3 regions of the Clostridium sp. BJN0001 genome follow, and region 3 is predicted to be linked to each of the others. Evidence: predicted binding sites of a transcription regulator. Region 3 holds the regulator's gene; each other region holds the start of a gene.

Region 1 (5,662 bases), 760 kb from region 3:
CTGACAAAGCCTTCAAATTTATGAGATTCATAAGTTACTTTTTTTACAGTGTCATAGATAAGATGTACAGTTTTATTATGAAGGTAGCATGTAATATCAGGACCTACTTTAAAAGCAAGTTTTAGATAATCATAAATAAGAAGTCCTTTTTCTTTATAACAGCTTAAAAAAATCAGATAAACCTGCTTAAATACTAAGAAGTTTATTTTATTTAGTATAGCTTTTTTTACTTTGCTGAATTTTTTTAAGTCAGTTTTAATTTCTCTGCATTCACCAAGAAGAAGAGGTGCATAATCATCTTTAACACTTATTATAGAAGAAGGTTTTTCTTTTGAGTAAAAAGAATCATATATACATGTAATAAGACCTTCAAATGTATCATCATATAAAAAATAGTACAAGCACAATCACCCCTTATCTAATTTGCAGGCAGAAAGATATTTGAATTTGTTTTTTCATATTTTATGTTATCAAAAAATGAAATCTGATTTTCATCTGCATTCTTATTATTACCATTAAGAATACTTTCTTTTATTGAAGTGTCATCAAAAGATGTATGAGATTTATATTTACCGCTGCATGTTATAAAATACTTCGCTCTTTTTAAAACTATACGAAGCTTTTTTAAATCTTCAAATGTTAATGAGTGAAATTTTCTAATCTTTACTATTTTCATAGCAGAACTTACGCCTATTCCGGGAACTCTTAATAGCTTTTCATACGGCGCTTTATTTATTTCAACCGGAAATTCATTTAAGTTATTAATTGCCCATGATGTTTTAGGATCAAAGTTTATATCAAAATTATCTGTATCATTTTTTAAAAGCTCGTCTGCTTTAAAGCCATAAAAACGAAGGAGCCAGTCTGCTTGATAAAGTCTATGCTCTCTTATAATAGGTGGATGAGAAATCTGTGGAAGAAACTTACTGTTTTTAACAATAGGAACATAAGCAGAGTAGTAAACTCTTTTTAAATTATATCTATTATATAGATTTTCAGATAATTTAAGTATTTTAGAGTCGCTGTCTTTAGATGCACCTACTATAAGCTGTGTACTTTGTCCTCCTGGAACAAAAAGGGGAGAACTTTTAATATGTTTTTTTAAATCCTTATTTTCAATTATTGAATTTTTTATTACTCCCATAGGGGTTAATATTTTTTCTTTGCTTTTTTGAGGAGCTAAAAGTTTTAAACTCTCTGATGATGGAAGCTCTATATTTACACTCATTCTGTCACATAAAAGACCTGCTTTTTTAACTAAAGCTTTATCAGCACCAGGGATTGCTTTAAGATGTATATATCCATTAAAATTATATTCATTTCTGAGTTTATCTGCTGTTTTTATAAGAAGCTGCATAGTATAATCAGGATTTTTTATTACAGCTGAGCTTAAAAAAAGACCTTCTATGTAATTTCTTCTATAAAAGTTTATTGTAAGGTCAGAAGCTTCATCTGGAGTAAAACTTACACGTTTAAAATCTTTTGATGCTGCATTTATGCAATATTTACAGTCAAAAACACAGTCGTTTGAAAAAAGTATTTTTAAAAGCGAAATACATCTTCCATCAGGAGTAAAGCTATGGCATATACCGTAGCTTGCAGCATCGCCTATACCATTTTTTTTATTCTTTCTTTTAGAACCTGAAGAAGAACACGATACATCATATTTTGCTGCATCTGATAATATTTTTAATTTTTCAAATATATTGTGATCCATATACGCACTTCCTAAATAGTATAATATTAAGAGTAATTTATAATTTATTATACACAAACATATGTTCGTAGTCAACAAATGTTGATTAAAAAAAATAGATATCTTATAATTTTTATATAAATTAATAGAGGAGCAGAGAAAGATGTTTGATAAATATTTTATAACAGAAGATAATTATATAGAAAACATAAAAAATAAAGTTGAACCATACTTAAAGAAGTTTAGAAATAGTGGTTATTTAAAAATTAATGATAAAATAAAACTTTATTATGAAACATTTATATTAAAAAAACCTAAAGCATCTATTGTTATATCTCATGGAAACTGGGAAAGCGTAGAAAAATATAAGGAACTTATTTATTACTTCTTAAGAGAAGGATATTCTGTATTTTTTGTTGAACATAGAGGTTATGGACGTTCTGGATTTTTGGGAAAAGTGGACAAGTGTCAAGTATATGTTGATAATTTTGACAGTTATGTTGATGATTTTAAAAAATTTATAGATGATGTTGTAAAAAAGAGTATTAAAAATGAAGATTTATTTTTATATGCACATTCGATGGGAGGTACTATAGCTGTACGTTTTTTAGAAAAATATACTGATTATTTTAAATGTGCAGTTTTAAATGCACCGATGCTTATGATGGAAACTGGCTCTGTACCTGTAAAGGTAGCATCTATTCTTTCATCTTTAAATGTAAAGTTAAAAAAAGGTGGAAGATACGTTATAAATCAAAAACCATATGAAGATAAATATGATTTTGAAAATGCGTCAACAACTTCTAAGGGAAGATATGATTATTTATATAAATGTACATCTTCAAATGAACAGCTTCATCGTGGTGGAATTTCATATGGCTGGCTTAATGCAGCAACTAATATGACATCAAAAATAATATCAGATAAAAATGTTAAAAAAATAAAAATTCCTATTTTGATGTTTCAGGCAGGGCATGATACTCTTGTCCGTGAAAAAGGACAGATGAAATTTATAAAAAGTTCTAAGACGTGTTTGTCTATAAAGATAGAAGATGCAAAACATTCTATATTTATAGAAAAAGACAGCATACTTAAACCATATATGGAAAAAGTATTTAAATTTTATGAACAGAATCTTTAATTAATAATTTTAAAATAAACATGCCTGAGAGAAAGTTTATTTTCTCCCAGGTTGTTTTAAAGATATTAAAAATATCTTTAAAATATATTATTCATAGATTGATTACTTTGCTGTCTTCTCATATTCATATTATTTACAGGAGGTCTTCTCCTGTTTCTACTGCCATTTGGATTTGGCATTTTCATGTTTCTCATATTATTCATATTACCCATGTTCATGCCCCCCATCATACCTCCCATGCTTCCCATAAGCATACTTAAGAGTGGATTTTGTGCCATAGGATTCATATTCATATTTCCTTGATTTTGCATAGGATTCATGTTCCCTGCATTCTGCATAGGATTCATGTTCATCCCTCCTGCATTTCCCATAAGCATATTTAATATTGGATTATTGCCCATCATGTTTTGATTATTCATCATAGGATTTGCACCCATCATAGGATTCATTCCCATATTGCCAAAAAGACTGCCAAGTATCATATTTAATAATGGATTCATAATTATCACCTCATTAGTTTTATCTATAATATAGTTTATTTTCAAATCTATAAATAGGTACATTTTTATTTGGTAAAGTAAAATAGTAATTATTAATTGCAGTTTATGATGTGGTTAAATAGAGAAATTATGTATATAATATAAATATATATATTATTTTCACAGTTAGGAGATATGTACAAATGGGAGATTTAAGTGATCTAAAAGAACTTACTGAAGCAAAAAAGAATGAGGAAATTAATGAATTAAAAGATAAAATCTTAAAAAGATTAAGATCAGTAAAAAGAGAAGGAATGGATAACCTTATAGATTATCTTTTAGAAAAGACTGATTATTTTGAAGCACCTGCATCAACAAGATTCCATTCTAATTTTCAAGGAGGTCTTGCAGTTCATTCAGACAATTTAGTTGAAATACTTATGGAAAAAAATAAAAAATATAAAATAGGTCTTACAAATGATACTATGTTTATTACAGGGTATCTTCATGATCTATGCAAATGCAATATGTACCACAGAACAATGAAACTTAAAAAAGATGAGATAACAGGAAAATGGATAGGTTGCGGAGGTTATGACATAGTTGAAAATGTACCTTTAGGACATGGTGAAAAATCTGTTATATTAATTCAGCAGTTTATAAAGCTTTCTCTTGAAGAATGTCTCATGGTAAGATGGCATATGGGAGCTTATGTACCAAAAGATGAATACAGAGACTTTAACAAGGCAGTTGAGATGTATAAATCTGTTTTAGCATTCAGTACATCAGATGCAGAAGCAGCTCATTTAATGGAAGAAGTTAGAGAACCAGAACTTTATCCTATTGAGGAATACAATAAATTTGTACGAGAAAAAGCTTTAAAAAATAAATAAGTTTAATATTTTAGGGGGCATATGATGAAAACACTTATTGTTTTTGCATCTAAGCATGGGACGACTAAGGATTGTGCAAAAAGGCTTGAAAGAGCAATTAATGGAGAGGTTTCATTAATTGATATTAAAAAAGATGAAATATGCAGTATTAATGAGTATGATAATGTAATACTTGGAGGGGCTATATATGGCGGCATGGTTTCAAGAAAATTAAAAAAATTTATATCGGATAATAAGGAAATTTTACTTAAGAAAAACTTAGGAATTTATATATGTTGTATGTCAGATAAAGAAAAGATTAATTCGCAGTTTGAGCAGAATTTTTCAAAAGATATTTTAGATAAAGCATTTATAAAATCAAGTTTTGGTGGTGAGTTTCATTTTTTAAGAATGAATTTTTTTGAAAAGTTTATAATAAAGCAGATATATAAAAATGATAAATCACAAAAAATAGATGGCAAAAAAGATATAAAGAAGCTTGATTTACAAGCGATAAAGAATTTTGCAAAGTGCATTAATGATTTTAGTAAATAGCAGTTCGAATTTTCGAATTGCTATTTTTTTATAAAAAATATTGACAATACTGTTCATACTGTATATATTATATATATACAGTATAGGAGGTGATCTTGTATTTGAAAATATTATTATCGAATAAATCAGATGTTCCAATATATGAGCAGATAAAATCTCAGATAAAGGAGCAGATTATATCTGAAGATATAAAAGAAGGAGAAAGCCTTCCGTCTATAAGACATCTTGCAAAAGAGCTTTCGATAAGCGTTATAACAACAACTAGAGCTTATAGGGATTTAGAAAAAGAAGGATTCATTGCAACAGTTAAAGGAAAAGGAAGCTATGTACTTCCAAAAGATATTGAATTTTTAAAAGAACAGTATCTAAAAAATATAGAAAACTGCTTTATAGAGGCTATTAAGATTTCAAAATTAGCATCAATAGATGATAAAGAACTTTTAAATATGCTTCAAAACTTAATAAGTACAGATTAGGAGTGTTTAAGATGAATGCGTTAGATATTAAAAATCTAAATAAGAAATTTAAGAATTTCAGCCTAAAAGATATAGAAATTGAGCTTCCTAAAGGCTATATTTTAGGATATGTAGGTCAAAATGGATCAGGAAAAACAACTACTATTAAGCTTATTATGAATTTTTTAAAAATGGATTCAGGCATAATTAAAGTATTTGGGAAAGAATATAGCGAGAATGAATCTGAATACAAAAATATGATAGGATACATAGCAGATGAGTGTTATTTCCCGGAAAATTTAACTACAAAAGACATATTAAAAATAAATAAAGGATTTTATAAAGAGTTTGATGAGAAAAAATATAATTCAATGCTTTCTAAATGGAAAATACCTAAAGATAAAAAAATAAAGGATTTTTCAAAAGGAATGAAAGTTAAGTTATCTTTTGCCTCTGTTTTTTCA
Region 2 (5,662 bases), 230 kb from region 3:
ATTATAGACACATATATAATTTATTGTCAAATTTATTTATAATATATGTTTAAAATACTCCATAAATATTAAAAATTTAATCCTTTAATATCTATGGAGTACTTATTAAATCAAGATATAACGTTATTTCTTTTCTTTGTCATCTTTTTTATTCGATTTCTTTTGAGTACTGCTTTTGCTAGTACCTTCTTCTATTTTTTCATCTGTGTTTTCATTTTCATCCTTTTGAGGTGTTTGTGCTAATTCAGCTAAAGGGAGATCATATTTTGATCTTATTTTATTTTCAATTTCAAGTGCGACTTCAGGATTTTCTTTCAAATATGTCTTTGAATTTTCCCTTCCTTGTCCAAGCCTTATGTCTCCATATGAAAACCATGCTCCACTTTTCTGAACTATATCCTCTTTAACTCCTACATCTAAAATATTTCCATTTCTTGATATTCCCTCATTATACATTATATCAAATTCGGCCTGTTTAAATGGAGGTGCTACTTTATTTTTCATAACCTTAACTCTTGTTCTATTACCTATTATACTGTCACCTTGTTTTATAGAATCAATTCGTCTTATATCAAGTCTTATAGATGCATAAAACTTTAATGCTCTTCCACCTGTTGTAGTTTCAGGAGAACCAAACATTACTCCAACTTTTTCTCTAAGCTGATTTATAAATATAGCAACACAATTTGTCTTATTAAGTGTTCCTGTTAATTTTCTTAAAGCTTGAGACATAAGTCTTGCCTGAAGTCCTATATGGGAATCTCCCATTTCTCCTTCTATTTCTGCTTTAGGAACAAGCGCTGCTACTGAATCAACTATAAGAACATCAATTGCTCCTGAACGTACAAGTGCTTCAGCAATCTCTAAAGCCTGCTCTCCTGTATCTGGCTGAGATAAGATAAGATTATCTATATCAACACCAAGTTTCCTTGCATAATTAGAATCTAATGCATGTTCTGCATCTATAAATGCGACAGCTCCACCATGTTTTTGTGATTCAGCTGCAATATGAAGAGCTACTGTAGTTTTTCCAGAACTTTCTGGTCCATATATTTCAACTACTCTTCCCTTTGGTACTCCTCCAATTCCTAATGCTATGTCAAGATCAAGACTTCCTGTAGAAATTGCATCTATCTTCATTATATTGTGATCTCCAAGCTTCATTACAGAACCTTTTCCAAACTGCTTTTCAATCTGACCCATTGCACTTTCAATTGCTTTTAGTTTATTCTCATCTATATTTGCCATTTATTGCACCTCTCTTTATTTACGAACTTATGTTCTATATATATTATAATTACTTTACTTCATCAAGTCAATTAATATTAAAATAATTCCTCTACAAGAAGTAAAAGGAATTATTTTAATTATACCCATATTAATCTTTTTTAATCTCACTATTTATCAATTTTTAAGACGTCTCTATTCATTACAAAATATACTACTCCAGAAATAACAGTAACTAATACAGTTATGTTTACTAATGCTGGTGCAATATAATTAAATATTACTCTAAAAAAGCCAATATTATAAATTATATTTGTAAGATATATTGAATCTTTTATATTGACATCAATTAAAAGAGTAATTATTATTGTCATCTGAAGTACTGTTTTTATTTTTCCCCACCAGTTTGATGCCATTACTCTCCCTTGAGCAGCTGCAATTGATCTTAAACCTGTAACCGCAAATTCTCTTGCAATTATTATTATAGCTGCATATGATGGAATTGCATGAAATTCTACTAAACATATTAATGCTGTAGCTACAAGAAGTTTATCTGCTAAAGGATCTAAAAATTTTCCAAAATCAGTTATCTGATGTCTGCTTCTTGCTATGTACCCATCAAGTTTATCTGTAATCGACGCTGCTACAAAAATAAATGTAGCTATAAAACTTCCATACGGAATATCTTTAACTGCTATAAATATCAGAAAAAAAGGTACTAAAATAATTCTAATTATTGTCAACTTATTTGCAAGATTCATAACACAACAACTCCTAGTAAATCATAATCCAAATTTTGTACTACTTTTATATTAACAAAAGTTCCATTTTCTATATTTTTTTCAGATTTAAATAGAATATTTCCATCAATATCAGGTGCCATTTCATAGCTTCTTCCATAATAATACTCACCATCAAAGCCTTCTGTTAATACTCTATATACTTTTCCAATCTTAGAAGCATTTATATCTTTAGAAATCTTTTTCTGAACTTCCATTAATATTTTTTCTCTAGAAAATTTCACATTTTCTTCTATTTGTCCACTCATTCTAGCAGCTGCAGTATCTTCTTCCTGAGAATATCTAAATACTCCAACTTTATCTAATTTAAATTCATTTAAAAAAGTAATTATTTCTTTAAAATCTTCTTCTGTTTCATTTGGGAATCCAACTATAAAAGTTGTTCTTATTACAATGTTTGGAACTTTTTTTCTAAGTTTCTTAATTGTATCCATAATCTGTTCTTTTGTAGTTTTTCTTCCCATAAGCTTCAATACATGATTTGATATATGTTGAATAGGTATATCAATATATTTAGCTACTTTATCATTTTTTGCTATCTCATCAATTAAATCTTCATAGATTTCTTCTGGATAACAGTAAAGAAGTCTTATTATTTCTATTCCTTCAATCTGAGAAAGCTTTTCTATTAAAATATGAAGAGATTTTTTATTATATAAATCAGTTCCATACATTACAGTATCCTGTGCTATAAGTATTAATTCCTTAATTCCATTTTGTGCTAACTCCTCAGCTTCTTTTATGATATTTTCCATCTTTCTGCTTCTGAATCTGCCCCTTATTTTAGGAATTATACAATAAGTACAGAAATTATTACATCCTTCTGCAATTCTTATATATGCAGTTTTCCCTGAAGTTGTAAGAATCCTGTCCCCTTCGTTTATATTCTGATCTGAATACGAAATCATTTCTTGCTTATCTTCTAAACTATCTTTATTTAACTTTTCACTAATTTTTAAAGCTATTTTTTGATAGTCATTAACTCCAAACATCATATCTATTTCTGGAATTAATTCTAAAAGTTCATTTCCATATCTTTGAATCAAGCATCCAGTTGCTACAAGAAGTTTACATTTCCCATTTTTTTTATGCTGTGCCATCTCTAAAATTGTATCTATAGATTCCTGTTTGGCACTTTCTATAAAACCACATGTATTTATTATTATTACTTCTGCCTCTTTTGGATCTGAGGTTATATCAAATAATGAATTCACTCTTGCAAGAATAATTTCAGAATCGATTCTATTTTTATCGCATCCAAGACTTATAAGACCGACTTTTATTTTATCTTTACTTCTCATATTATAAGATTTTTCTTTTCTTATTGGTATACTACTCTTTATCAAGTGTCTAAATCCTCCTAATGTAACTCTCTTTTAATTATATCAATTTAAATAATTAAGTGCAATAACGTACAAATATTGCAAATATTATTTTTTTGTTAATAGTCTCCGTTCTCATACTGATCTCTTGTTATAAGTACATTCCTTGGTTTGCTTCCATCTTTTTTTGAAATTATACCTCTTCTCTCAAGTTCATCCATAATATTTGATGCTCTATTAAAACCTATTCTAAGTTTTCTTTGTATAAATGATGTTGACGCTTGATTAAAATCTATAACTGTATTTATAGCTTCATCTAACAATTCATCTTCTTCATTCATATCAGAATCTTTTCCTTTGCCTTTTGACATTTCCATTGCATTATTATTTATTTCATCAATTATATCAGACTGATAAGAATTTTCTTTTTCTTCCTCTTTTATATATGAAACAACTTTTTCAACTTCTTCTTCAGATATAAAACATCCCTGTACTCTTAAAGGCTTGCTTTCACCAACAGGATAATATAGCATATCTCCTTTTCCTAAAAGTTTTTCTGCTCCAGAACTATCAAGTATTGTTCTTGAATCTACCTGTGATGATACAGCAAACGATATTCTAGATGGTATATTGGCTTTTATAACACCTGTTATTACGTCAACTGAAGGTCTTTGAGTAGCAATTACAAGATGCATTCCTGCTGCTCTTGCCATTTGTGCAAGCCTTCCTATATAATCTTCTACATCATTTGGACAAACCATCATAAGATCTGAAAGTTCATCAACTATTATTACTATATAAGGCAGTTTTTTCTCTATTTGACCTTTTTCATAAAGTTCATTATAAGACTGCATATTTCTTACACCCATATCTGCAAATAATTTATACCTCTTTGTCATTTCATTAACTGCCCAGTTTAATGCTGCAGCTGCTTTTTTAGGATCTGTAACTACTGGTATTAAAAGATGAGGCACTCCATTATAAACATTAAGTTCAACAACTTTAGGATCTACCATAAGAAGCTTTACTTCATCAGGTCTATATTTATAAAGTATACTTATTATAAGAGAATTTATGCAAACACTCTTTCCTGATCCTGTAGCTCCTGCAATTAATGTATGAGGCATTTTACTTAAATCTCCTACAACACATTTTCCAGATATATCTTTTCCAAGTGCAAATGCTATTTTTTTATTTGTGTTTATAAACTCATTATTTTCAAGAACCTCACGTAAAAATACAGGTGTCTGTTTCCTATTTGGAACTTCTATTCCAACTGCCGCTTTTCCTGGAATTGGTGCTTCAATTCTTATACCTGATGCAGCAAGTCCAAGAGCTATATCATCTGATAAATTTACTATCTTGCTTACTTTAACGCCAGGACTTGGCTGAAGCTCAAATCTTGTAACTGATGGTCCTTTGGTCACCTGAGTTACTTTAGCATCGACTCCAAAATTTGATAAAATTTCTTCAAGTTTATCAGCATTTTCAATCAGTTCTTTTTTATCCGAGCTATTAAGTTTAGTATTTTTATTTATGTTAAGTAGACTAATATCAGGAAATCTATATTCCTTTTCATCACTTTTTTCATGCTGTATTTTCTCTTCAATTTCCTTGTTCATCACGTCTTTTGATTTTTCTTCTTCTTTATTCTCTTCTTTTTGATTTTCTTCTTGTTCTTTGCTTATTAAAGGTTCAACATCTGAATTCTCTTTCATAAAATCTAATATCTGAATTTTTTTATCAACACCATCTAAAAGTTTCTTCTTTTGATCATTAGTTTTATTATTTTCAGATGATTCTGTTTTATCATTAATATTTATATAACTTTTATTTTTCTTATTTTTCTTTCTCTTTATATTTTTCTCTTTAAGTGATCTTCCTTTACTTTCAAATTTAATGGAAAGATCATAAAGTGTAATATCAAAAATAAGCAAAAGAGATATAAGTGAAAGTGTAAATATAACTATATACATTCCAACTACGCCAATAAGTCTTATAAGTGGATAACATATAATATATAATGCAATTCCTCCAGCTAAATTTCCTGTTTCTCCTTTTATTAACATTAAAAAATGTGAAAAAAACTGGAATTCTTCTTTTGAATTTTTAGCAATTTGAATATCTATAGTTGCAAATGCAGCCATTATTACAATAATCAAAAGAGTAATTCCATAAAATTTCTTATTGATTAAAATATTTCCTTTAGTTTTTATATATTGCCATCCAAAATATATCAAATATAATGGCAATGCAAAAGCACCCACTCCAAGCAGTGCAAATAAAAGCTTCTGCGATAAAGTAGATAATACT
Region 3 (5,662 bases):
TAATAATTGCAGTATGTGGCTGTATGATGCAGCAAAAAGGGATGGCAGATAAAGTTTTAGATACTTTTCCTTTTGTAGATATAATATTTGGAACACATAATACATATAAATTCCCAGAATACCTTTATAGAGTACAGTCTGAAGGAATTCAAATAAAAGAAGTATTAGATAAAGAAGGGGACATAGTTGAAGGAGTTCCTATAGATCGAAAAAGTGATGTTAAAGCATTTGTAACAATAATGTATGGCTGTAATAATTTTTGTACATATTGTATAGTTCCTTATGTAAGAGGAAGAGAAAGAAGCAGAAAATCTGAAGATATAGTAAATGAAATTAAAGATCTTGTAAGTAAAGGATATAAAGAAATAACTCTTCTTGGTCAAAATGTAAATTCTTACGGTAAAGGTCTTGATGAAGATATTACATTTGCAAAACTTTTAAGAAAAATCAATGAAATTGACGGAATTGAAAGAATCAGATTTATGACATCACATCCTAAGGATTTAACTATAGATGTAATAGATGCTATAAAAGATTGCGATAAACTTTGCGAACAGGTACATCTTCCAGTACAAAGTGGAAGCAGCAGAATCTTAAAAGCTATGAATAGAATATATACAAAAGAGCAGTATTTAAAACTTGCTAAAACTATTAGAGAGAAAATACCTGATGTTACAATCTCTACAGATATAATAGTAGGATTTCCTGGAGAAACTGAGGAAGATTTTCAGGAAACATTAGATCTTGTAGATACAGTAAAATACGATGCTGCATTTACATTTATCTATTCAAGAAGAAATTATACTCCAGCAGATAAAATGGAGAATCAGATTCCTGAAGATATTAAGCATAAAAGATTTAATAGATTAGTTGAAACTGTAAATAAAAATATTATTGCAGCTAATAAAAAAACAGAAGGAAAAGTATACGAAGTTTTAGTTGAAGGCTTAAGTAAGCATGATGAAAATAAGCTTTCAGGAAGAACAAGAAATGGAAAACTTGTAAACTTTGCCGGATGTAAAGAAATGATAGGCAAGTTAGTAAATGTAAAAATAACAAAAGCTAAGTCATTTTCATTAGATGGAGAAGTAGTAGAATAAATAAATATAAAGTCTATTTTATAAATTCACCCTCAAATAAATAGGAGAGAGTGCTATTTATAAAATAGACTTTTTGTTTTATTTTATAATGTTTGTAAATGTACAGCTTATTAAATTTTCTAAATCTTTTGGATTCATTTCTATCTGTGATCCACATCTTCCGCCGCTAAAAATTATAGTATCAAAATTTAATGCAGTTTCATGAATAAAAGTTTTAAAAAGTTTCTTCATTCCAAGCGGTGAACATCCACCTCGAATATATCCAGTAATTTTATTGATATCTTTAACATGTATCATTTCTACAGATTTTTCATTTGCAGCTTTTGCGCATTTCTTTAAATCTAATTCTTCAGCAACTGGAACTACATAAACAAAATAGTTTTTAGAATGTCCTTCTGTAACAAGAGTTTTAAAAACTTTTTCTTTATCTTGATTGAGCTTTTCAGCAACTGCAAGTCCATCAATTTTTCCATCTGAACAATCATATGTATGAGTCGTATATGAAATTTTATTTCTATCTAAAAATCTCATTGCATTAGTTTTTGCTTCCTTTGACAAATTTAAAACCTCCTTTACGAACTTATTATAACAATTAGACTGCAAAAAGACAAATTCTATTTTAAGTAGAAAAATATTTTTAAATTGATCTAAATGTACAAATCTATGTTTTATATAATTCTAAATTTCAAATATTTCTAAAAAACGAGTTTTAAAAGACTTAAATTTAAACATAAATAAGCATAAATTTAAATAAAAAACGTAATAATAATTTCGCTAAATAATAATTTAGCGAAATTATTGCCCGTTTTTTTCAAAAGTGCTATAATTTTTATATAATATATACTTAAAGGTGGTTAAACATGAAATTTAATATAAAAATCATAAACGATGACAAGCTTCCAATGATTCTTGTTGATTTTCTAAATTATCTTCAAACAATTCGAAGTAAATCTTCAAATACAATTGATGGTTATAAAGATGATCTTGTTGTGTTCTTCAGATTTATGAAATTATATAAAGGATATGTAAAAGATGATTCAATTGAATTTGAAGAAATAAATATAAAAGATATTGATGAGCAATTTATAAAAAGAATCAGGCTTCAGGATTTTTATGCGTTTTTATCATTTGTTGAAAAATATAGAGATAACGGAACTTATGCCAGAGCTAGAAAAGTTGCTACTTTAAAATCCTTTTTTAATTATTTAAGCAAGAAAATTAAGGTAATTTCTGAAAATCCCGCAGATGAACTTGAAACGCCAAAAATTTCCAAAAGGCACCCTGTTTATCTAACTCTTGAAGAAAGCAAAAGACTTTTAGATTCTCTTGATAAAAAAGATAAGAATTATTTTAGAGATTACTGCATACTAACTCTATTTCTAAATTGTGGAATGAGAATTTCAGAGCTCTGTAGTATTAAACTTGATAAAATAAAAAATGATACACTAACTATTATAGGTAAAGGTGATAAAGAAAGAACTGTCTATTTAAATAACGCTTGCTTAAAAAGTATTGATAATTATTTAAAAGTTAGAGATGATACGAAAGCTCTTGCTGAAAATAAAAAATATTTATTTTTGTCTAACATGCACAGACCTATAAATAAAAGAACTGTTGAGATTTTAACAAAAAAACATTTAAATAACGCAGGAATAACTGGAGATAAATACACTCCCCATAAATTAAGACATACTGCTGCTACACTTATGTATAAATACGGGAAAGTTGACATCAGAAGCCTTCAAGCAATTTTGGGACATGCTAGTATTTCAACTACTCAGATTTATACGCATGTTGATGAAGATGAGTTAAGAGAAGCTGCAAATAAAAATCCCCTTTCAGATTTATAAATCTGAAAGGGAACTTTTAAAAACGTGCACTTCCCTGCTCTTTTTAGCTTGGCTGATAAGGAGTATATATTTTTTTCAATTCATTTACATAGTCGCTATCAGTTCCTTCATATATAATTAAAGTATTTTCTTTTGTATAATAATATGGTGCAGATTTAAAATCTGTTGTTGCATCTTTTATTGTCATGCCATCATCTGTAATATTTTTAAGTGCATTATTCATTTCTTCTTTACTATCAAATTCATATATAATGACTGGATCATCTTTATATGTATAATTAGTTTCATTTACAGAAAAATTAGGAAAATAATTATATTTATCAGGTGTTACAGCATCTTTAATTTCATACCCTGCTTTTATAATATCATCCTTAACATTTTTAGCTGTATATTGAATGTTATCTCCTATATTTTCTGCATTTTCTTTAATATCTTCTCCTGCTTTTTCTACTACATTTTCATCTGTAGTTGTATCAGAAGTATTAGTATTATTTTGGCATCCACCTAAAAGGCACATTACAGATAAAGCTGATGCAGTAAAAAAATATAACAATTTATTTTTTTTCATATAATAATCAATCCTTTCTTGTTTAGTCATACTTAGTATTCCAAAGATTGATACAATCTATTCAAGGATCGAATTATATAAACTTGATTAATCTTTCTACTTATTAATCTTTTTCTTTAGAAGTTTTACTCCAGGATAAACTTCATCTGTCATTTTATTAAATTCATCTTCAGGAATATTGCAAACATCTGTTTCATAATCAATATGATCAAAAGCATCCTCATATCCATCTAAATCAGAATTATCTAAATTGTTATTTTCCATAAATCTCTTGTAAATCTCACTATTACTTAGATTTTCTTCATTTATTTCATCAAGTTCTTCAGAAGTAAGATCAGCTTTTATATCCTCCATATACTCTTCTTCTAAGATTTTATTTTCATCTTTATTTTTAGCTATATCTTCTATTTTTATAGCTTTAGTATCTATTCCATTCATTTCAAGACATTTTCCACAATTATCACATATTTTATTTTCGTATATATCACAATAGTCATCATCAGAATATTTATATCCCATACTTACACCTCAATTAAAATTTTATCAATACATAGTATAACATATCATTTATATTGTTGCAAAGCACCTGGGAACAAAGGTTTGTATTAAAAAATCAAATATGATATAATTAATTTAAGATAGCGAGGTGAAAAGTACATGGATCAATTGAAAAACAAGCAGTCAGAAATCTATGAATTTTTAAAAGTATATACTGAAAATAAAGGATATCCGCCTTCTGTAAGAGAAATCTGTGAAGCTGTCAATCTAAGTTCTACATCTACAGTACATGGCCATCTTAAAAGACTTGAAAAAAAAGGACTTATAAAAAGAGATCCTTCAAAGCCAAGAGCTCTTGAAATATTAGAACTATCAAATCCTAAAAAAGAAATGGTCAACATCCCTATTATAGGAAAAATAACCGCAGGACGTCCAGTTCTTGCTGTTGAAAATTATGAAGATACTTTCCCACTTCCACTTGATTATATAAAGCATGACAAAGAGCTTTTTGCATTGCGTGTAAATGGAAATAGTATGATTAATGCAGGAATAAATAACAACGATCTTGCAATCGTTGAAGAATCAAATGTAGCATCTAATGGTGATATTGTTGTAGCTTTAATTGACGATTCAGCTACAATTAAAAGATTTTTTAAAGAAAATGGACACTATAGACTCCAGCCTGAAAATGATACTATGGATCCTATAATAATTGATAAATGTACAGTTTTAGGAAAACTTGTAGCAATTTATAGAGAATATTAAAAAATACTCTTTACATACTTATATTTTTATGTAAAGAGTATTTTTTTATTTATAAATATTTATTTTTAGTTCTTTTCAGTTTCTAAAACTTTACTAAGACCTATCATTATACCAATACGACCATGATCAAAATTAAGTCCTCCCTGCATATATGCAATATAAGGTTCTCTTAATGGACCATCACATGAAAGTTCTATAGTAGATCCTGATATAAACGATCCTGATGCCATTACTATATCACTATCATATCCTGGCATTGGAGATGGTATACAAACTGCAAATGAATCTATTGGTGATCCATGCTGAATACCACTACAGAAATTTACAAGCTTATCTGGATCAGAAAATTCTATAGCTTGTATTATATCTGTTCTCTTTTCATCAGATTGTGGGAAAACCTTAAATCCAGCAAGTTCCATTACCTTTGCTCCAAAGATTGATGTCTTAACAGCTTCTATTGCTACATGAGGGGCGCTGAAAAGTCCTTGATAAAAACTTCGCATAAGTCCGTATGTTGCTCCATACTCTCCTCCAACTCCTGGAACAGTCATTCTGTTTTCTGCATTCACAACATACTCTTTTTTACCAGCTACATATCCACCACCTGGAGCAATTCCGCCTCCTATGTTTTTCATAAGAGAACCTGCAATTATATCAGCTCCTACATCTGTTGGTTCTAATGTTTCAATAAATTCACCGTAGCAGTTATCTACAAAAATTATAACATCTTCTCTTACGCTTCTTATAACATCTATAACTTCTTTTATCTTAGAAATCGAAAATGATTTTCTAGCTGCATATCCTGTACTTCTTTGAATATGTATCATTCTAATTTTTTTATCTTCTTTTAATTTTTCTCTTATTTCATCAAACTTAAAATT

Evidence for each region. The regulator LexA, encoded in region 3, represses DNA repair genes until DNA is damaged. The targets are predictions, from matches to a motif close to CNAACANNTGTTNG.
Region 1: the regulator LexA is predicted to act here: its motif matches at 1,772-1,785, upstream of MTX53_RS02865 (putative DNA modification/repair radical SAM protein).
Region 2: the regulator LexA is predicted to act here: its motif matches at 1,271-1,284, upstream of recA (recombinase RecA).

The regions. Positions count from the first base shown of each region.
Region 1 covers NZ_CP094971.1:599,895-605,556, forward strand. Annotated here, with positions in the region: gene MTX53_RS02860 (TIGR03915 family putative DNA repair protein) at 1-401, opposite strand, end outside; gene MTX53_RS02865 (putative DNA modification/repair radical SAM protein) at 419-1,717, opposite strand; gene MTX53_RS02870 (alpha/beta hydrolase) at 1,860-2,837, shown strand; gene MTX53_RS02875 (hypothetical protein) at 2,915-3,337, opposite strand; gene MTX53_RS02880 (hypothetical protein) at 3,520-4,209, shown strand; gene MTX53_RS02885 (flavodoxin domain-containing protein) at 4,234-4,743, shown strand; gene MTX53_RS02890 (GntR family transcriptional regulator) at 4,845-5,219, shown strand; gene MTX53_RS02895 (ABC transporter ATP-binding protein) at 5,231-5,662, shown strand, end outside.
Region 2 covers NZ_CP094971.1:1,590,756-1,596,417, forward strand. Annotated here, with positions in the region: gene recA (recombinase RecA) at 124-1,248, opposite strand; gene pgsA (CDP-diacylglycerol--glycerol-3-phosphate 3-phosphatidyltransferase) at 1,398-1,988, opposite strand; gene rimO (30S ribosomal protein S12 methylthiotransferase RimO) at 1,985-3,328, opposite strand; gene MTX53_RS07685 (DNA translocase FtsK) at 3,469-5,662, opposite strand, start outside.
Region 3 covers NZ_CP094971.1:1,363,522-1,369,183, forward strand. Annotated here, with positions in the region: gene miaB (tRNA (N6-isopentenyl adenosine(37)-C2)-methylthiotransferase MiaB) at 1-1,100, shown strand, start outside; gene ybaK (Cys-tRNA(Pro) deacylase) at 1,179-1,658, opposite strand; gene MTX53_RS06530 (tyrosine recombinase XerC) at 1,961-2,950, shown strand; gene MTX53_RS06535 (YtxH domain-containing protein) at 2,994-3,518, opposite strand; gene MTX53_RS06540 (hypothetical protein) at 3,615-4,037, opposite strand; gene lexA (transcriptional repressor LexA) at 4,176-4,781, shown strand; gene MTX53_RS06550 (methionine gamma-lyase family protein) at 4,847-5,662, opposite strand, start outside.